Regions from separate parts of the Cellulosimicrobium sp. SJTW-1 genome, predicted to be linked through region 1. Evidence: predicted binding sites of a transcription regulator. Region 1 holds the regulator's gene; each other region holds the start of a gene.

Region 1 (6,602 bases):
TACGGCCCGGGCGGGGGAGCGCCGCACGACCCGGCCGCACCGCCGTCGGGCCCGCCCGCGTACGGGGCGCCGGGTGCCTACGGCGCCCCGGCCGGTGCGCCGGACGGCGCGGCCGGGGGACCGGGTACGCCCCCGCCGGGCGCGTACCCGCCCCCGTCCGGTGCGTACCCGCCGCCCGTCGGCGGATACCCGCCTCCCGCCGGGGGGTACCCGCCGCCGCCCGGGTCGTACCCGGGCGCCGCCGGAGGGTACGGGGGCCAGCCCGGCTACGCGGGCCCGGCGTTCGGCGTCGGCGACGCGATCTCCTACGGGTGGCGCCGCGTCACGTCGAACCTGGGGCCGTGGATCCTCGTCGCGCTGATCTTCCTCGCCGTCAACATCGCGTGGAGCTGGATCACGGGCGGGTTCGACCAGCTCCAGGACCAGTTCGACTACTCCGACACGAACTTCGCGGCCCTCGGCGGCCTCACCTTCACGAGGGCGCTGCTCGCGATCGTCGGCACCGCCATCGGCTACCTCATCACCGCGTTCTTCACGCGCGGCGCGCTCGACGAGGTGGACGGGCGTCGACCCGACGTCGCCGCGTTCTTCCGCATCGGCAACGTGCTCAACGTGCTGCTCGCGGCGCTCATCGTCGGCATCCTGTCCGGCATCGGGTTCTTCCTGTGCGTCCTGCCCGGGCTCGCGATGCTGCTGTTCTCGGCGTTCGTGTACTACGTCGCGCTCGACCAGGGCGTCGACGCGATCACGGCGATCCGCACGAGCTTCTCGCTCGTCGCGAAGAACTTCGGGCAGGTGTTCCTGCTCCTGCTCGCCCTCGTCGGGATCAACATCCTCGGCGCGATCCCGTGCGGTCTCGGGCTCTTCGTGACGATCCCGCTGAGCTACATCGCCGTCGGCTACGCCTACCGTCGTCTCACGGGCGGCGTCCCGGCCGCCTGACACCCGGCCGACGCTGTCGCCGCGCCCCGGTACCGCCCGTCGGTACCGGGGCGCGGTGCGTGACGAGCGCGGTACCTCACGCGCGCGGTGCGTCCGGGCGCCCGCGACCGGTCAGGGCGCGGTGACGAAGTCGATGAGCTCCTCGACGCGCCCGAGCAGCGACGGCTCCAGGTCGGCGTACGTGCGCACCGTGCCGAGGATGCGCTGCCACGCGCGGCCGACGTCCTCCGCGCTCTCCGCCGGCCAGCCGAGCTCGCGCAGGATCCCGCGCTTCCACTCGGTGCCGCGCTCGATCACGGGCCACCGCTCGAGGCCGATCCGGGCCGGCTTCACCGCCTGCCAGACGTCGACGTACGGGTGCCCGAGCACGAGCACCGTGCCCGCGGGCGACCGCCGCAGCGCCTCGTCGGCGATCCGCCGCTCCTTGCTGCCGGGCACGAGGTGGTCCACGAGCACGCCCACGCGACGCTGCGGCGTCGGGCCGAAGTCCGCGAGCGCCGCCGCGAGGTCGTCGACGCCGTGCAGCGGCTCGACGACGACCCCCTCCACGCGCAGGTCGTCGCCCCACACCTTCTCGACGAGCTCGGCGTCGTGCTTGCCCTCGACCCAGATGCGGCTCCCGCGCGCGACGCGCGCCCGCTGCCCGACGACGGCCCGCGAGCCCGAGGCCGTGCGCGTCGGCGCGGCGGGGGCGCGGGAGGTGACGGGCGGGGTGAGCTCGACGGGCGCGCCGTCGACCCAGAAGCCCGGCCCGAGCGGGAACGTGCGGGTCCGGCCCGCGCGGTCCTCGAGCACGACGACGTGCATCCCGCCCGACTTCTCGACCCGGACCACGGCCCCGACCCACCCGGTCTGCACCTCCTCGACGACGAGGCCGCGCTCCGCGGGCTGCGGGCGCGACACGGGCCGCGCGCGGTGGTGGGTGGGGGCGGGCGTGCCGCCGAGGACGTCGGAGCCGTAGCGGTCGAAGGACACGGCGTCACCCTAGGCCAGCGTCCGCCGCTCACCACCGAGATCGCCCCGTGCGTCGCGGGATCGGCGTCCCGCGGGAAGGTCCCGGGCGCCCGACCCGGCCGCGCACGGCGGCTCCCGGCGCGCGCGCCCCCGGGGCGGGGTGGTACCACGGACCGATGAGCCAGCAGCGCGCGGAGCCGGACCCGAACCGCTGGCGCGTGCTGCCGGTCTGCCTCGCGGTGGGCTTCATCACGACGCTCGACGTGTCGATCGTCAACGTGGCCCTGCCGTCGATCGAGTCGTCGCTCGACGCGGGCCCGACCCAGCTCCAGCTCGTCGTCGCCGGCTACACGCTCGCGTTCGGGCTCGCGCTGGTGCCCGCCGGGCGGCTGGGCGACGCGGGCGCACGACGACCGCTCTTCATCGCGGGCCTCCTGGGCTTCGCGCTCATGAGCCTCGCGTCCGGGCTCGCGCCGACCGACACGTGGCTCGGCGTCGCGCGCCTGCTCCAGGGCGTGAGCGCGGGCGTCCTCAACCCGCAGGTCGTCGGTCTCATCCAGCAGCAGTTCCGCGGGTACGAGCGCGGGCGCGCGTTCGGCATGTTCGGCGCGACCATCGGCGTCTCGACGGCGCTCGGGCCCCTGCTGGGCGGGCTCATCATCGCCGCGGCGGGCCCGGAGACGGGGTGGCGGTGGGTGTTCCTCGTGAACATCCCCGTCGTCGCCGTGCTCCTGCCCTTCGCCTGGCGCCTCGTGCCCGGGCCGCCGCGCACCGGCTCGGGCGCGGCGCGCGGGCCGCGCCGGCTCGACCTCGTCGGGCTGGGCCTGCTCGGCGCCGCGACCCTCGGCGTGATGATGCCGTTCGTCACGACGACCGGCCGCGGCGACGACGCGTCGCGCTGGTGGTGGCTCGTGCCGGCCGCGGCCGCCGTGGTGGGCGCCGTCGGGTGGGAGCGGCGCTACCAGCGGCGCACGGGCGAGGCCGTGCTCGACCCGCAGGTCGTGGGGCTCGGGTCCTTCCGCAACGGCGCGCTGCTCGGCCTCGCGTACTTCGCCGGGTTCACGGGCATCTTCCTCGTCGTCACGCTCTACCTCCAGGACGAGCTCGGGTACACGCCGCTCCAGGCGGGGCTCGTCGGCACGCCGTTCGCGGTCGCGTCGGGCGTGTCGGCGTGGTTCTCGGGCCGCTGGGTCGCGCGCTGGGGCCGCGAGCTCGTCGTCGGCGGTGTCGTGCTCGTGCTCGTGGGGGTGGTCGCGGCGGAGGTCGTCGTGCGCACGCTCGGGGACGACCCGGGCGCCGTCGGCCCGGCGCTCGCGGTCGCGCTGCTCGTCGCGGGCGCGGGCAGCGGGACGGTCATCGCGCCGAACCAGACGCTCACGCTGTCCGAGGTGCCGGTGAACCGGGCCGGGGTGGCGGGCAGCATGCTGCAGCTCGGCCAGCGCATCGGGTCGGCCGTCGGGATCTCCGTGGTCCTGTCCGTCTACTACGGCGGGCTCGCGAGCGGCGACTCGGCGGCGGACGCGACCGGGCGCGCGCTCCTGGTGACGATCGGCCTCGTCGCGGTCGCGCTCGTCGTCGGCCTCCTCGACCTGCGTTCGCGACGAGCGGAGGACCGCCGGACGGGCCGCGCGGACGCGTAGGATTGGCACTCGGAGGTCGAGAGTGCCGACTCCCGCACGCCCGCCCGGGCGGCGACGGTGCGGCACGCGGGAGGTGGACGTGAGCGAGGAGCGCCGGCTCGAGGTGCTGCGGGCCATCGTCGAGGACTACGTCCTCACGCGCGAGCCCGTGGGTTCGCGCGTGCTCACCGAGCGCCACAGCCTCGGCGTCTCGCCCGCCACGATCCGCAACGACATGGCGGCCCTCGAGGACGCCGGGTACATCGCCCAGCCGCACACGTCCGCGGGCCGGATCCCGACGGACAAGGGCTACCGGCTCTTCGTGGACCGCCTCTCGGGCGTCAAGCCGCTGTCCGCGCCGGAGAAGCGCGCCATCGAGACCTTCCTGTCCGAGGGCGTGGACCTCGACGACGTCATCGCCCGCGCCGGGCGCCTGCTCGCCCAGCTCACCGGCCAGGTCGCCGTCGTGCAGTACCCGTCGCTGAGCCGGTCGGGCCTGCGCCACCTCGAGCTGGTGCCCGTCGGCGAGTCGCGGCTCCTGGTCGTCATCATCACGGACACGGGTCGCGTCGAGCAGCGCACGCTCGAGGTCGCGAGCCTGCCGGACGAGGGCACGCTCGTCGAGGTGCGCGCGCGGCTCAACGCCGCGGCCGCGGGCAAGCGCCTCACGGACCTCGCGCCCGGTCTCGCCGCCGTGACCGAGAGCTTCCACCCCGACGACGCCCCGCTCGTCCGCGCGGTGGGCGACCTCGTCGCCCAGACGCTCGCGGAGGAGAGCGAGGAGCGCCTCGTCCTCGCGGGCACGGCGAACCTCGCGCGCGCGGGCATGCGGTTCGAGCATGCGCTGCGCCCCGTCCTCGAGGCGCTCGAGGAGCAGGTCGTCCTGCTCGGGCTGCTCACCGAGATGGCCGCCGAGTCGGGCGTGAGCGTCCGGATCGGTCGCGAGACCCAGCTCGAGGGCCTCGCGGAGACCTCCGTCGTGACGACCGGTTACGGTAACGACGGTGACACGGTCGCGCTCGTCGGCTCGATCGGGCCGACCCGCATGGACTACCCCGGCACCATCGCGGCGGTGCGCGCGGTCGCGCGCTACCTGTCACGGGTGCTCGGCACGTGAGCCCCGCGGTCTCCCCGCCCGCGGCGGGCCCGCTCGACGACCACCCCCGACCCCTCCCGACCGGCCCCGCGCCGGCCTCACGACCCGCACCAGCAGAGAGTGACGTGTGAGCGACTACTACGAGATCCTCGGCGTGGCCCGTGACGCCAGCCAGGACCAGATCAAGAAGGCGTACCGCAAGCTCGCGCGCGAGCTGCACCCGGACGTCGCGGGCGAGGAGGCGGGCGACCGCTTCAAGGACGTCGCGCGCGCCTACGAGGTGCTGTCCAACCCGGAGAAGCGCCAGCAGTACGACCTCGGCGTCGACCCCAGCGCCCCCGGCGGCGGGGGCGGCGGCCCGATGGGCGGCGGGTTCGGCTTCCAGGACATCTTCGAGACGTTCTTCGGCGGCGCCCAGGCGCAGCAGGGCCCGATCCCGCGCGCCCGCCGCGGCCAGGACGCGCTCGTGCGGCTCGACATCGACCTCTCCGAGGCGACGTTCGGCGCGCAGCGCGAGCTCCAGGTCGACACGGCGGTCGTGTGCGGCACGTGCGGCGGCACCTGCTGCCGTCCGGGCACCTCGCCCCGCACGTGCGAGGTGTGCCACGGCCGCGGCACGGTCCAGCGCGTCGCGCGCTCGTTCCTCGGCCAGGTCATGACGAGCGCGCCGTGCGCCGCGTGCCAGGGCTTCGGCACGGTCATCCCCGAGCCGTGCGCGGAGTGCTCGGGCGAGGGCCGCGTGCGCAGCCGCCGCAGCATCACGGTCAACGTCCCGGCGGGCGTCGACACGGGCACGCGCATCAAGCTCACCGCGCAGGGCGAGGTCGGCCCGGCCGGCGGCCCCGCGGGCGACCTGTACGTCGAGATCCGCGAGCGCAACCACGACACGTTCGTGCGCCGCGGCGACGACCTGCACTGCACCCTCCAGGTGCCCATGACGGCGGCCGCCCTCGGCACCGTGCTCGAGCTGGAGACGCTCGACGGGCTCCAGGAGATCGACCTGCGCCCCGGCACGCAGCCGAACCAGATCGTCACGCTGAAGAACCTCGGTGTCGGGCACCTGCACGGCAGCGGGCGCGGCGACCTCAACGTGCACATCGAGGTCCAGGTGCCGACGGCCCTCGACCCCGAGCAGGAGCAGCTCCTGCGCTCGCTCGCCGCGCTGCGCGGCGAGGAGCGGCCCGAGCCCCGGCTCGCCGCCGCGCACCCGGGCGTGTTCTCGCGCCTGCGCGACAAGCTCTCCGGCCGCTGAGCGGGGCGCGGGCATGAGTGCTCCGGTGTTCCTCGCCGAGACGGGGACCGACGGCGTCGCGCCCGGCGACCGGTACGTGCTCGACGGCGCGGAGGGCCGGCACGCGGGCGTCGTGCAGCGGCGCGGCGCGGGCGAGCGCGTCGACGTCGTCGACGGTGACGGGCTCCGGCTGCGGTGCGTCGTCGAGCACGCCGAGTCGGGCCGCGTGACGCTCCTCGTGCAGGAGGTGGACCGCGAGCCGGCGCCGGACGTCGTCGTGACGCTCGTCCAGGCGCTCGCCAAGGGTGACCGCGACGAGATGGCGATCGAGGCGGCGACGGAGATCGGCGTCGACGTGGTCGTGCCGTGGCAGGCGGAGCGGTCCGTCGTCGTGTGGCGCGGCGAGCGCGCGGCGAAGTCCCGCGCGCGGTGGCTCGCGACCGTCCGCACGGCGACCAAGCAGGCCCGGCGCGCGCGCCTGCCCCGCGTCGAGGTCGCGCTCGACTCGCGCGGCCTCGCGGCGCGGGTCGTCGACGTCGTCGCGGCGGGCGGTCGGGCGATCGTCCTGCACGAGGAGGCGACGACGCCGCTCGCCGACGTCGGGCTGCCCGCCGGTCCGGCCACGGACGGCGCGCCCGCGCCCGAGGTGCTCGTCGTCGTCGGCCCGGAGGGCGGGATCTCCGACCGCGAGCTCGCCGACCTCACGGCGGCCGGCGCGGTCGCGGCGCGGCTCGGGCCCCACGTGCTGCGCACGTCGACC
Region 2 (6,602 bases), 810 kb from region 1:
CGGGCGTCGGGTACGGGTCCTGCCCGACGACGAGCACCCGCACCTCGGCCAGGGGGCGCGAGAACGCGTTGAGGATGGCCGACGGCGCGGGGAGGTACTCCCGTCCGGCCGCCACCTCGGCGCGCAGGAAGTCGCCGAGCGCGTGCAGCCGCTGCTCGACGGGCGCGAGGGCCTCGGCCCAGTCGGGCGCCATGATGCTCGCGAGGGCCGGGCGGGGGTCGGCCGTCGAGGCGGTCGCGACCGGGTCGACGGCGACGGGCTGGGCGGGTGCGCTCTCCACGGCTCCGAGCCTAACCGGCGTCCTCGGCGCGTCCGCAGCGTGCGGCGAGGACGAATGACACGGGTGTGGTTCGTGCGTAGGCTGAGAGGCGGCCGCGCGCGGGAGTGCGCAGGTCCGGTGACGAGAGAGTGCAGGGAGGGAACGATGAGCGAGGCGGCGTACGTGCTCGACGGACCCGACGCGGTCGGCGACCCGACCACCTCGGAGGCGCCGGCGTCGAGCCTGAGCGAGCGGGACCAGGAGATCCTGGCGTTCGAGCGGCAGTGGTGGAAGTACTCGGGCGCCAAGGAGCAGGCGGTGCGCGAGCTGTTCGACATGTCCGCGACGCGCTACTACCAGGTGCTCAACGCGCTCATCGACTCCCCGGCCGCGCTCGCGCACGACCCCATGCTCGTCAAGCGGCTGCGGCGGATGCGCTCCACCCGGCAGCGGGCGCGCACGGCGCGCCGGCTCGAGGGTCTCTGACCCGGGACGACGGGCCGCGCGTGAAGTCCGGGCGAACAGGGCGTTTAGCCGAGAGCCCCGACCGGGCTACCCTGTCGCCGTGACGAAGAGCCGCTACCCGTACGCGCCCGACGAGTTCGACGCGCCCGCGCCGCAGGGTGCGCCCGTGGGGGTGCACCGCACGCCGCGCAGCGGGTGGAGCAAGACGTGGCCGTTCCTGCTCGTCGCCGTCGTCTTCGCCGGCCTCGCGTACGGGGGCGTCGCGCTGCTGTCCGACAACGGTGCCACGGACGACCCGCCGCAGGCGCAGTCCACGGAGCCGCCGCCCGCGGAGACCGAGGAGCCGCCCGCGGCGGAGGAGCCGCCCGCGACCGAGGAGCCCCCGGCCACGGAGGAGCCGCCCGCGACCGAGGAGACGCCCGAGACCCCGGACCTGGCGACGCTCATGGCGGCGGCCGACCCGAGCGCGTTCGTCCGTGTGCTGAACGACGGCGGTCCGGAGGGCGAGTCGCGCGTCGGCAAGGATGCGCTGGTGTCGCAGGGGTTCACGAACGTCGAGTTCGCGCCCTATCCGGACGGAGGCTCCGGCCAGGACGTCAACACGGTCTGGTACGTGCCGAACCGCAGCGACACCGCCGCTGCCGTCGCCGCGACGCTCGGCATCCCGGCCGAGAACGTCCGGGAGGAGCCGTCGCTGCGCGGAGGCGATGTCGTCGTCGTCGTGAAGTCCGAGCTCGCACCCGTCGGCTGACCTACCCTGTCGGGTCCGGCTGTGGTGCCGCGACCCGAGCTCTGCACCCGCGTGACCTGCTCGTTCGGCCCGGAGTCCGACGAGCGCCACCTGCCGTTCGACCTTCCGTGCACGCCGCCTGCGGGCTAGGCTCGGGCTACCACGGGGCGGCGGTCGCCTCGCGGGCGACGATGCACGAGGAGACGTACATGGCTCAGGGGACCGTGAAGTGGTTCAACGCCGAGAAGGGCTACGGGTTCATCACGCCCGCAGCGGGTGGGCAGGACCTCTTCGTGCACTTCAGCGCGATCCAGACGGACGGCTACCGCACGCTCGACGAGGGCCAGGAGGTCGAGTTCGAGCTCGGCCAGGGCAGCAAGGGCCCGCAGGCCGAGCAGGTGCGGCCGCTCTGAGCCCGGCTCCGAGGGTCGCGTGACGGAGGATCTCGACGCCGTCGTCGTCGGTTCGGGCCCCAACGGCCTGGCCGCCGCCGTGACCCTCGCACGCGCCGGTCTCTCCGTGCGCGTGCTGGAGGCGCAGCCGACGTCGGGCGGCGGGGCCCGCACGCTCGACCTCGGCCTGGCCGACGGCGTCGTGCACGACGTGTGCTCGGCGGTGCACCCGATGGCGTGGGCCTCGCCGTTCTTCGAGGCGTTCGACCTCGGCGCGCGCGGCGTGGAGCTGCTCGCGCCGGAGGTCTCGTACGCCCACCCCCTCGACGGGGGTCGCGCGGGCGTGGCCTATCACGACCTCGAGCGCACGGTCGAACGGCTCGGGGTCGACGGCGCCGCCTGGCGCGCCCTGCTCGGCCCGCTCTCCGAGGGGTGGCGCGACGTCGTCGCGGTCGCCCTCGGCGACAAGCGCTCGGTGCCGGGACGCGTGCTCACGCCGAGCGGCGCCGGTGTGACGGCCCGGTTCGGCGCGGCGGTGCTCGAGCAGGGGAGCCCCGCGTGGACGCGGCGCTTCCGCACCGACGAGGCCGGCGCGCTCCTCACGGGCGTCGCCGCGCACGCGATCTCCCGCCTCCCGTCGCTCGCCGCGGCCGGGACCGCGGTGCTGCTGGCGTCGCTCGGCCACGCGCCGGGCGGCTGGCCGCTGCCGCGCGGCGGCTCCGGCGCGATCGTCGCCGCGCTCGAGGACGACCTGCGCGCCCACGGGGGCGGCGTCGTCACGGGCCATCGGGTCGGCTCGCGCGCCGACCTCCCGCGGGCTCGCGCCTACGTGTTCGACACGACGCCGCGCGTCGTCGCCGACGTGTTCGCGGACCGGCTCCCGCCGCGTGCGGAGGACGCGCTGCGCCGGTTCCGGCACGGCGACGCCGCCGCGAAGGTCGACCTCGTGCTCTCCGGGCCCGTGCCCTGGGCCGACCCGGAGGTGGGGCGCGCGGGGACCGTGCACCTCGGCGGGACGCGCGCCGAGATGGCGCGCAGCGAGGCCGACGTCGCCGCCGGTCGCCACGCCGCCCGGCCCGTGGTGCTGGTGAGCGACCCGACCGTCGTCGACCCCGGGCGCGGGGCGGGCGGGCTGCGCCCGCTGTGGACCTACGCGCACGTGCCCGCGGGGTCGACGCGCGACGTGACGGAGGACGTCGTCGCGCAGGTCGAGCGGTTCGCGCCGGGCTTCCGGGACGTCGTCGTGGCGTCGCGCTGCGTGCCCGCGGCGGAGATGGCGGCGCACGACGAGAGCTACGTGGGTGGCGACATCGCGGGCGGTGCCGTGAGCATGTGGCAGATGGTCGCGCGGCCCACGCCCCGGTTCGACCCCTACGCCGTCGGGCTGGAGGGCGTCTACCTGTGCTCGGCGTCCACGCCGCCCGGGCCGGGCGTGCACGGCCTCGGGGGCTGGTACGCCGCGCAACGGGTGCTGCGACGCGAGTTCGACGTGCGCGACGTGCCCGAGCTGGGGCCCGTCGCGGCGAGCGGCGCGACCACCCGGTAGCCCCGGCGCGCCGGCCGCGGCGGACCGGGAGAGCCCAGGAGGGCCGTCAGCCCGCGCCGCCCGGCGTGCCGTGGGTGTCGAGCTCCACGAGCGCGAGCACGACGAGCGCGGAGCTCCACGACAGCGGCGCGACGGCGGCGGGGGAGCCGTCGGCGAGCACCTTCTCGGGGATGGCCCCGGACGCGGTGCGGTGGTCGTCGACCCAGCGGAGCCAGTCCTCGGCGTCGGCGCGGTCCTCGGGGTCGGACGACGACGCCGCCGCCAGCGCGTACAGCGTGGTCTGGGGCGTCCACGAGATGCCGTCGGCCCGCCAGCCCGCGCCCGGCGCGAGCCCGCCCGCCGGGCGCAGCATCTCGCGCACGGACGCGCGCCAGGCCTCGTCCGCCCCGGCGAGCGGCTCCGGCTGGAACGGCGGCAGCACGAACGCGGTCGAGGCGTCGCGCGCGCCGCCCGTGACGTGGCGCGGGTAGCCCTGGGACCCGAACGAGCGCTCGACCGCCATGCGCAGACGGGCGGCGGCGAGGGTCGCCTCGTGCGCGCGCCCCGTCTCGCCCGCGGCCGCGTACACGTCCGCCGCGGCCTCCAGGCCGGCGAGCAGCGGTCCGGCGGTCCCGAGCGTGAGGGACGTGGGCTCGACCTCCCAGTAGTCGCTCGACGGCGGCGGCAGCGGGTCCTCGCCGTCGACGAGCTCGAGCGCGTGGTCCGTCGCGGCGTCGACCAGCGGGCGCAGCTCGGCGACCACCTCGGGGCGGTCCGCAGCGGGCATCTCCTCCAGCACGACGTCGGTGGCCCACAGGACCCAGCCGACGCCGTCGGACTGGATGCCCCGGTCGTCCGGGACCCCCGACCCGTCGGGGAGGTAGCGCGCGTGGAACGAGCCGTCGTCCTCCTGGACCCGGGCGAGGAAGCCGAGGACGGCGCGCGCGTCGTCGACGTGGCCGGTGCGTGCGAACGCCGCCGCGGTGAACGACGCGTCGCGCGGCCACACGTAGCGCCACTTGGGCGACGGCGCGGCGAGGGCGGCGCCGTCGTCGAGCGTGAGGGCGCGCAGGTCGAGCAGGGCCGCCTCGCCGAGCGCGGCGAACGGCCCGCCCGCACCCGGTACGACGCCGGACGCGAGCCAGGCCCGCGACGCGGCGGCGGTCTGGTGGGCGAGACCGGGATCGACGAGCGCCGTCGCGTCGAGGCGCGCCCCGGCCACCTGCGCGAGCCGGTCCGCCTCGCCGTCCGCGGGGTCGACGCCCGCGGCGAGCGCGCCGGGGTCGAGCGACGTCGGGTCGAGCACGCGGCTGCCCTCGAGGTACGTCGCGCCGACGCCGGGCGCGAGGCGCAGCACCGCGGGGCCGCCGTCGGGTCCGGTCGTCACCGCGACGCCGTCCTGGTAGAGGTCGATGTGCTCGCCCGCGGGCGCCGCGACCGCGGTCGCGGCGGTCAGGCCGAGGGCAGGGACCAGCACGAAGCCGGCCAGGGCTGCGAGGGGGCGCCACGACGGTGTTGCGCGGATCACACCGCGCATCCTAGAGCGAGCCGCGCGGTGCGCGGTTTCGCCCCTCGCGATACGCGGCGGCATGGCGCACCGCTGTCTTGCACTCGCACCGTGCGAGTGCCAATAATGGCGTTAGCACTCTCGTCACGAGAGTGACAGAAGTGACCAGCGCAGGCAGCCGCTCAGGCGGCTGCGGCGCAACCCACCAGGTCGACAGGTGAGGCCCGCCCTGGCGGCGTGACATGAACGCCGCCGTCGTGGGTCGTCCGTCGCGGGCGCCGGCCGACCGCCATACGCCACCAGCGGAGGATCATTCCCCATGGCCAAGATCATCGCCTTCGACGAGGAGGCTCGTCGGAGCATGGAGCGCGGGCTCAACGCCCTCGCCGACACCGTCAAGGTCACCCTCGGCCCCAAGGGCCGCAACGTCGTGCTCGACAAGAAGTGGGGCGCGCCGACCATCACGAACGACGGCGTCTCCATCGCCAAGGAGATCGAGCTCGAGGACCCGTACGAGAAGATCGGTGCGGAGCTCGTCAAGGAGGTCGCCAAGAAGACCGACGACGTCGCGGGTGACGGCACGACCACCGCGACCGTGCTCGCCCAGGCGCTCGTGCGCGAGGGCCTGCGTGTCGTCGCGGCCGGCGCCAACCCGATCGCCGTCAAGCGCGGCATCGAGAAGGCCGTCGACGCGGTGACGGAGCAGCTGCTCAACGCCGCGAAGGACATCGAGACCAAGGAGGAGATCGCCGCCACGGCCGCCATCTCCGCCGGCGACCCCGCGATCGGCGAGCTCATCGCCGAGGCCCTCGACAAGGTGGGCAAGGAGGGCGTCATCACGGTCGAGGAGTCGAACACGTTCGGCCTCGAGCTCGAGCTCACCGAGGGCATGCGCTTCGACAAGGGCTTCCTCGCGCGCTACTTCGAGACGGACCCCGAGCGCCAGGAGGCCGTGCTCGAGGACCCGTACGTCCTCATCGTCGAGTCCAAGATCTCGAACGTGAAGGACCTGCTCCCGGTCCTCGACCAGGTCATGAAGGCCGGCCGCTCGCTCCTCATCATCGCCGAGGACGTCGAGGGCGAGGCGCTCGCGACCCTGGTGCTCAACAAGATCCGTGGCACGTTCAAGTCCGTCGCCGTCAAGGCCCCGGGCTTCGGCGACCGCCGCAAGGCCATGCTCCAGGACATCGCGATCCTCACCGGCGGCCAGGTCATCACCGAGACGGTGGGCCTCAAGCTCGAGAACGCGACGCTGGACCTGCTCGGCCAGGCGCGCAAGGTCGTCGTCACGAAGGACGAGACCACGATCGTCGAGGGCGCGGGCGACGCCGACCTGATCCAGGGTCGCGTCAACCAGATCCGTGGCGAGATCGAGAAGTCGGACTCCGACTACGACCGCGAGAAGCTCCAGGAGCGCCTCGCGAAGCTCGCCGGCGGCGTGGCCGTCATCAAGGCGGGTGCCGCGACGGAGGTCGAGCTCAAGGAGCGCAAGCACCGCATCGAGGACGCCGTCCGCAACGCGAAGGCTGCCGTCGAGGAGGGCATCGTCGCCGGTGGTGGCGTCGCGCTCATCCAGGCCGGTGCCGTCGCGTTCGAGAAGCTCGAGCTCGAGGGCGACGAGGCGACCGGTGCACAGATCGTGCGCGCCGCGATCGACGCCCCGCTCAAGCAGATCGCGGTCAACGCGGGCCTCGAGGGTGGCGTCGTGGCGGAGAAGGTGCGCA
Region 3 (6,602 bases), 1.0 Mb from region 1:
ACCTGCTCGCCGCCTCGGGCCGCGGGCTGCCCGCGCTCGCCGACGCCATGGCGAGCGTCTCGACCGTCGCGATCGCGCCGCGCGAGCGGGCCGAGCTCGCGGTGGGCGTCCTGCGCTCCGCGCTCGACACCGTGACGGCCTCCGGCCCGGAGCCGACCACGCGCATCGCGGGCGTGCCCGCCGACGAGCCCGCGCTGCGCGACGCGCTCGAGGGCGCGTACCGCGAGCTCGCGTCGCTCACCGACTCGCGGGACGAGCGCATCACGCTCGTGGACCGCGCGAACGAGGTGCGCCGGTGGACGATCCGATGAGCGACTCCCCGGCGCCCGTGCCCGCACCACCGGTGCCCGGCGGCACGGTGGCGGAGCCGAGCGGCGTGCTCGCGTGCCCGGCGTGCGGGGAGCCGTCGCCCGAGGGCGCCCGGTTCTGCGAGGCGTGCGGAACCCCGCTCGCCCCGCTCCCGACGGCGACGGACCTGGCCGCCGGGACCGGAGCTGCCGCGGACCTCGCGACCGACGCCGCGACGGACCCCGCAGCAGCCGGGACCGGCGACGGCGGGCCCGGTCCCGACGCCGGGACCGACACCGGGACCGCCGTGCCGTCCGGCGAGGCCTCCGCCGAGACCGACGGCACCGAGAGCGGCACGCGCCCCTGCGTGCGCTGCGGCGGCCGGGTCGCCGAGGACGGGTACTGCACCGAGTGCGGCGAGCCCGCGGCGTCGGAGCGCGACCACTGGGCCGAGCGGCCCGCGAGCTGGGTCGCGGGCGTGTGCGACCGCGGCGTGCGGCACTCGCGCAACGAGGACGCGATGGCCCTGGCGGCGAGCCCGTCCGCGACCGCCGAGCGGTCGTTCGCGGCGCTCGTCGTGTGCGACGGCGTGTCCTCCGCGCCCGACTCCGACGTCGCGAGCCTCGCCGCGGCGCGCGCCGCGCGCGACGTGCTCGCGGCGCGCGGCCCCGACGGGCCCGACCCCGTGACCGGCGAGGCCTCGGCGCGCATGGGCGCGTGGTCCGCGCTCCTCGGCGACGCGTCGCGCGCGGCGCAGGACGCGATCCTCGCGACCGTGGGCACGATGGCCGACCGCGAGAACCCGCCGTCGTGCACGTTCGTCGCGGCCGTCCTCGACGGGCCGCTCGTCGTGGCGGGCTGGGTGGGCGACTCGCGCGCCTACTGGGTCCCGGACGACGGCGACGCGCACCAGCTCAGCGTGGACGACTCGTGGGCGCAGGAGATGATCGCGCAGGGCGTGCCGCGCGCCCAGGCGGAGACGTCGCCGCAGGCGCACGCCATCACGCGCTGGCTCGGCCCCGACGCCCCCGACCCGGTGGCCCGCACGGCCGCGACCCTGCCCGACCGCGACGGCTGGCTGCTCGTGTGCTCGGACGGCCTGTGGAACTACTGCTCCCCCGCGGCCGACCTGGCGGCCCTCGTGCGCAGCACGCAGGACCGCGTCGGCGACGACCCGCAGATGCTCGCGGGCGCGCTCGTCGACTGGGCGAACGCCCAGGGCGGCCGGGACAACATCACGGCGACGCTCGCCCGGTTCTCCCGGGCGTCGTCCGCGACCCCGCCACCGCCCCCGGCGGACCCCGCCACCGCCTGACGCGCACCGCGCGTCGGGCCCCGACGACCCGATAGCCTGCACGAACACCCGCACCACCGAAGGAGCCCCCATGGCCGAGTTCGCCGCCGAGGTCTACCAGAACGAGTTCCTGTCCGAGGGCGCGACGGACGTCCACGCGATCGTCACCGTGACGTGCCGCGGCGCCGGGAGCGCGGGGAGCGCCGGCGGCGCGGGCGGGGTGGCCGAGATCATCATGGTCGACACGTCGGGGTCGATGTCGGGGCGCAACATCGAGGCCGCGAAGCACGCCGCCCAGGTCGCGGTCGACCAGATCCTCGACGGCACGTGGTTCGCGATCGTCGGCGGCAGCCACGTCGCGAACCGTGCGTTCCCCTACCCGAACGCCCGCATGGCCATGGTGCAGATGGAGCCGGGCGCGCGCGCCGAGGCGAAGCGCGCGATCTCGATGCTCACGCCCGGCGGCGGCACGGCGATGAGCACGTGGCTGCGCCTCGCGGACCAGCTCTTCGCGACGGTGCCGCAGGCGACGCAGCGGCACGCGATCCTGCTCACCGACGGCAAGAACGAGTCCGAGCCCCGCGCCAACCTCTCGGCCGCGGTGCGGGACGTCACGGGCCACTTCCAGTGCGACGCGCGCGGCGTCGGCTCGCGCTGGCAGGTCGACGAGCTGCGCGAGATCTCCACCGCGCTGCTCGGCACGGTGGACCTCATCGCGGACCCGAACGAGATCGCCGCCGACTTCGAGAAGCTCATGCAGGCCTCCATGGCGCGCGGCGTCGCTTCCGCGGACCTGCGCGTGTGGGCCCCGCAGGGCTCGCAGGTGCTGTTCGTCCGCCAGGTCGCCCCGACGGTCGAGGACCTCACGCACCGCCGGGCCGAGGTCAACCCGCTCACGGGCGCGTACCCGACCGGGTCGTGGGGCGACGAGTCGCGCGACTACCACGTCGCGGTCCGCGTGGCCTCGAAGCCCGTCGGCTCCGAGCAGCTCGCGGCGCGCGTCCAGCTCGCCGTGAACGGCGAGGTCGTGTCCTCGGGCCTGGTCAAGGCGAAGTGGTCCGACGACGAGTCGCTCACCACGCGCATCAACCCCGAGGTCGCGCACTACACCGGCCAGACCGAGCTCGCCGCGGCGATCCAGGAGGGCCTCGCGGCCAAGGCCTCGGGCGACGAGGCGACGGCGACCGTCAAGCTCGGGCGCGCCGTCCAGCTCGCGCAGCAGACCGGGAACGAGGAGGCGACGTCGCGCCTGCGCAAGGTCGTCGAGATCGACGACGAGGAGCACGGCACCGTACGGCTCAAGCGCAACACGTCGACGCTCGACGAGATGGCGCTCGACACCGCCTCGACGAAGACGACGCGGGTGCGTCGGTGAGCGCCGTCGTCTGCCCCAACGGGCACCCCTCGGAGTCGACCGACTACTGCGACGTGTGCGGCGAGCCCATCGCCGCGGCGTCCGCACCCGCGGCGCCCCCGGCGGGCGCGTCGTCCCCGGCACCGGGCGCGCCGTCCGGCACCCCGGCGCAGCCCCTCGAGTGCCCGAACTGCGGCTCGCCCGCCCCGGCCGGTGCGCTGTTCTGCGAGAACTGCGGCTACGACTTCACCACGGGCGCCCTGCCCGACCCGGTGGAGCCCGCGTCGGCGCTCTCGCTCGACCCGCCGTCGCGCCCCACGCCGGCGACCCCGGCCGCACCCGCCGCCGCACCGGCCGCACCCGCCGCACCGGAGGCAGGCGTCGCGTCGGGCGCGACGCCGCCCCCGCTCCCGGCCCCGGCCGCGACGCCCGCGTCCGCGGCCACCCCGCCGCCCGGCGCCTCCGCACCGCTCGAGGCTCCGGCGTCGACCCCGGCCCCCGGGACCGCCGCGGGTGCGCAGCCCGGCGGTGAGCCCGCCGACCCGGCCTCTCCCGCGCCGTCGGGCGCGCACCTCCCGACGCCGCCCGTGCCCGGGCCGGACCAGTGGGTCGTCGAGATCTGGATCGACCCCGACTGGTACGCGGCCCAGCAGCCCGAGGACCCCATGCCGTCGGCGGGCCTGCCGGGGCTCGTGGTGCTGCGCGAGCGCAGCGTGCTCGTGGGGCGCCCGTCGGTCTCGCGCGGCATCCACCCGCAGGTCGACTGCGGCGCGGACACCGGGGTCTCGCGACGGCACTGCCAGCTCAGCACGGACGGGCAGCGCTGGTGGGTCGAGGACCTGCAGTCCTCGAACGGCACCTACGTGAGCCCCGCGGGCGAACCGCTCCCGACGGACCCGATCCCCGCCGGCCAGCGACGCGAGCTGGCCGACGGGGACCGCGTGTACCTCGGGGCGTGGACGCGCCTCGTCGTCCGCAAGGCGCTCCCGGGCGAGGCGTGAGCCCGGCTCAGCCCTCCGACGTCTGAGGCTCGGCCTCGGCCGTGATCTGGGTCGCCGCGCCGCCCGCGCGGTGCGCGACCTCGATCCGGCGGGGCCGGGCCTCCTCGGCCACCGGGATCGTCAGCGTCAGCACGCCGTCCTCGTACGACGCCGTGATCTTGTCGAGCGCCAGGCCGCGCCCCACCGTGAGCTGGCGTGCGTACGTGCCGGACGGCCGCTCGCGGGCGAGCCACTGGACGTCCGGGTCGGTCCGGGGGCTGCGCTCGGCGCGGATGGTCAGCGTGCGGTCCTCGACGGACACGTCGATCGTGCCGGGATCGACGCCCGGGAGGTCCATCGTCAGCACGTAGTGGTCCCCGGCGCGGAACAGGTCGAGCGGCATGCCGCCCGAGGCCGCCGAGGCCGCGGTCGCGCGGGCGCCGGACGCGAGCTGGCCGACCAGACGGTCCATCGCGTCGAAGGTGCTCGTGAAGGGGTCGGTCATCGCAGCCACACCTCTCACCTCCTCGTCGCACGGTCCCGGACGGTCCGGGACCGGTCGGTGCTCCCGCGAGGCAGGCACCCCGCGGGCGGCTACAGCTCCTGTTTTAGCACTCTCCCCCCGCGAGTGCCAAGAGGTGCGACGCGCCGTGTCGCCCGGCCGGACAGGCCGGGTTGTGCGGCTCCCACACCGACCCCGCGCCCGCGCCCCGGCGCGGTTGGAGGATCCCTCCAACGCCTTGTGCGATCCGTGCACGGCGGGCCGCGGAGGTGGTCGCGAGCGCCGTCGCCCGACGACCGCCGTCCCGGCCAGAGTGGACACGCCCGACCACCGACAGCAGGGAGCCCGCGATGACCGACGCCCGCACGGAGACGCCCGCCGCCACCCCGTCCGCCACGGCGCCCACCGCCCCGGAGGTGCTGCGCGACGCACCGCGGGACGTGCCCGACCGTCGCCGCGGCCGGTTCGCGCTCGACGCCGGCGACGCCGCGCGGGTCGCGACGTTCGCCGCGCTCCTGGCCGCGCTCGGCCTGCCCGGCTCGATCGCGCTGTTCGGCAACGCGGTGCCCGTGACGCTCCAGACGCTGGGCGTCATGCTCGCGGGGGCGATCCTCGGCGCGTGGCGCGGCTCGCTCGCCGTCGCGACGTTCCTCGCGCTCGCCGCGGCCGGGCTCCCCGTCCTCGCGGGCGGGCGCGGCGGGCTCGGGGCGTTCGTCGGGCCGTCCGCGGGCTACCTCGTCGGGTTCCTCGCCGGCGCGGCCGTCGTCGGCCTGCTCGTCGACCGGCTCCGGCGCGTCACGTTCGCGCCCGTGCTCGTCGCGTGCGTCGTCGGCGGGATCGCGGTCGTCTACGCCGTCGGCATCCCGGTGCAGGCGCTCGTCACGGGCGTGCCGCTGCCCACGACCGCGCAGCTCTCGCTCGCGTTCCTGCCCGGTGACCTGCTCAAGGCGCTCGCCGCCGCCGCGATCACGGTGGGCGTCGTGCGGGCCTACCCCGCGGCCCGTCCCGTCGGGCGCACCGGCCGCGGCGACCGTGCCGCGGCCGACGGCCGCCCCGCCTCCTGAACACCTGCGAGAGTGTCCGCGTGCCCGTCGCCCACCAGGTCCTGACGCACGCCGCCGACCCGGCGGTGCGCGACCGTCCCGCCCTGCGCACGCCCGAGCGGTCGCGCACCTACGCGGCGCTCGCCGCGGACGCGCGCGCGGGCGCGACGCACCTGCGCGCGTCGGGCACGCGACCGGGCGACCTCGTCGCCGTGTCGCTGCCGGACCCGCTCGACCTGCTCACGGCGGTGCTGGCCGTCGACCACCTGGGTGCGACGCCGCTCGTGTGCGACGCCGCCTGGCCGCGCGCCCACCGCGCCGAGGTGCTGCGCACGCTCGCGCCGCGCACGTTCGTCGAGGTGCCGCTGCCGCGCGGGACCGGCACCGCCGACGGCGCGGAGCCGACGCCACCGCACGTCCCCGGTCCCGACGACCTCGCGTGGGCCGGGTTCTCGTCCGGGAGCACCGGCCGCCCGCGCGCGGTCGTGCGCACACGCGCGTCGTGGGCGGGGTCGTTCGACGCGGTCACGCGGCTCCTCGGGCTGCGAGCCACGGACACCGTCCTCGTCCCCGGCCCGCTCGCGTCGTCGCTGTACTGCTTCGCCGCCGTGCACACGCTCGCCGTCGGGGCGTGCGCCGTGCTCACCCGCACGCCGGCCGCGACGACGGCGGCGCTCGCGACGAGCGACGTCGTGCACCTCGTGCCGCAGGTCCTCGACGACGTGCTCGACGCCGTCGCCGCGGGCGCGCCGTCCCGGCTGCGGCACGCGGTCGTCGGCGGGGCGTCGCTCGCGCCCGAGGCGCGGGAGCGGGCCCGGGGCCTCGGCGTCGACGTGCTCGCGTACTACGGCGCCGTCGAGCTGTCGTTCGTCGCCTACGACCCCGACGGGTCCGGGATGCGCGCGTTCCCCGGCGTGGACCTGGCGGTCCGTCCGCTGCCGTCGGCGAGCGTCGGCGAGGTGTGGGTCCGCTCGCCGTGGGTGTCGCGCGGCTACCTCGCACGCGCCACGGGGCCGCTGCGGCGCGACGGCGCGTGGCACACCGTCGGGGACCTCGCCGACCCGGGGCCGGAGCCGCTCGTGCTGCGCGGCCGGGGCGACGGCGCGATCCTCTCGGGCGGCTCGACGGTCGTGCCCGAGGA

Evidence for each region. Region 1 encodes HrcA, which represses chaperone genes, less so after heat shock. Its sites were predicted from a motif close to TTNGCACTCGNNNNNNNCGAGTGCNAA; they were not measured.
Region 2: the regulator HrcA is predicted to act here: its motif matches at 4,976-5,002, upstream of groL (chaperonin GroEL).
Region 3: the regulator HrcA is predicted to act here: its motif matches at 4,525-4,551, upstream of RSE42_RS07165 (Hsp20/alpha crystallin family protein).

What each region holds. Positions count from the first base shown of each region.
Region 1 covers NZ_CP136680.1:2,616,543-2,623,144, reverse strand. Annotated here, with positions in the region: gene RSE42_RS11975 (hypothetical protein) at 1-942, shown strand, start outside; gene RSE42_RS11970 (DUF3097 domain-containing protein) at 1,054-1,917, opposite strand; gene RSE42_RS11965 (MFS transporter) at 2,073-3,536, shown strand; gene hrcA (heat-inducible transcriptional repressor HrcA) at 3,616-4,632, shown strand; gene dnaJ (molecular chaperone DnaJ) at 4,739-5,863, shown strand; gene RSE42_RS11950 (16S rRNA (uracil(1498)-N(3))-methyltransferase) at 5,877-6,602, shown strand, end outside.
Region 2 covers NZ_CP136680.1:3,428,493-3,435,094, reverse strand. Annotated here, with positions in the region: gene RSE42_RS15410 (uracil-DNA glycosylase) at 1-193, opposite strand, end outside; gene RSE42_RS15405 (DUF3263 domain-containing protein) at 425-745, shown strand; gene RSE42_RS15400 (LytR C-terminal domain-containing protein) at 825-1,475, shown strand; gene RSE42_RS15395 (cold-shock protein) at 1,664-1,867, shown strand; gene RSE42_RS15390 (phytoene desaturase family protein) at 1,887-3,392, shown strand; gene RSE42_RS15385 (glycoside hydrolase family 15) at 3,439-4,908, opposite strand; gene groL (chaperonin GroEL) at 5,198-6,602, shown strand, end outside.
Region 3 covers NZ_CP136680.1:1,572,863-1,579,464, reverse strand. Annotated here, with positions in the region: gene RSE42_RS07185 (serine/threonine-protein kinase) at 1-311, shown strand, start outside; gene RSE42_RS07180 (PP2C family serine/threonine-protein phosphatase) at 308-1,603, shown strand; gene RSE42_RS07175 (VWA domain-containing protein) at 1,674-2,957, shown strand; gene RSE42_RS07170 (FHA domain-containing protein) at 2,954-3,937, shown strand; gene RSE42_RS07165 (Hsp20/alpha crystallin family protein) at 3,945-4,430, opposite strand; gene RSE42_RS07160 (biotin transporter BioY) at 4,769-5,482, shown strand; gene RSE42_RS07155 (class I adenylate-forming enzyme family protein) at 5,503-6,602, shown strand, end outside.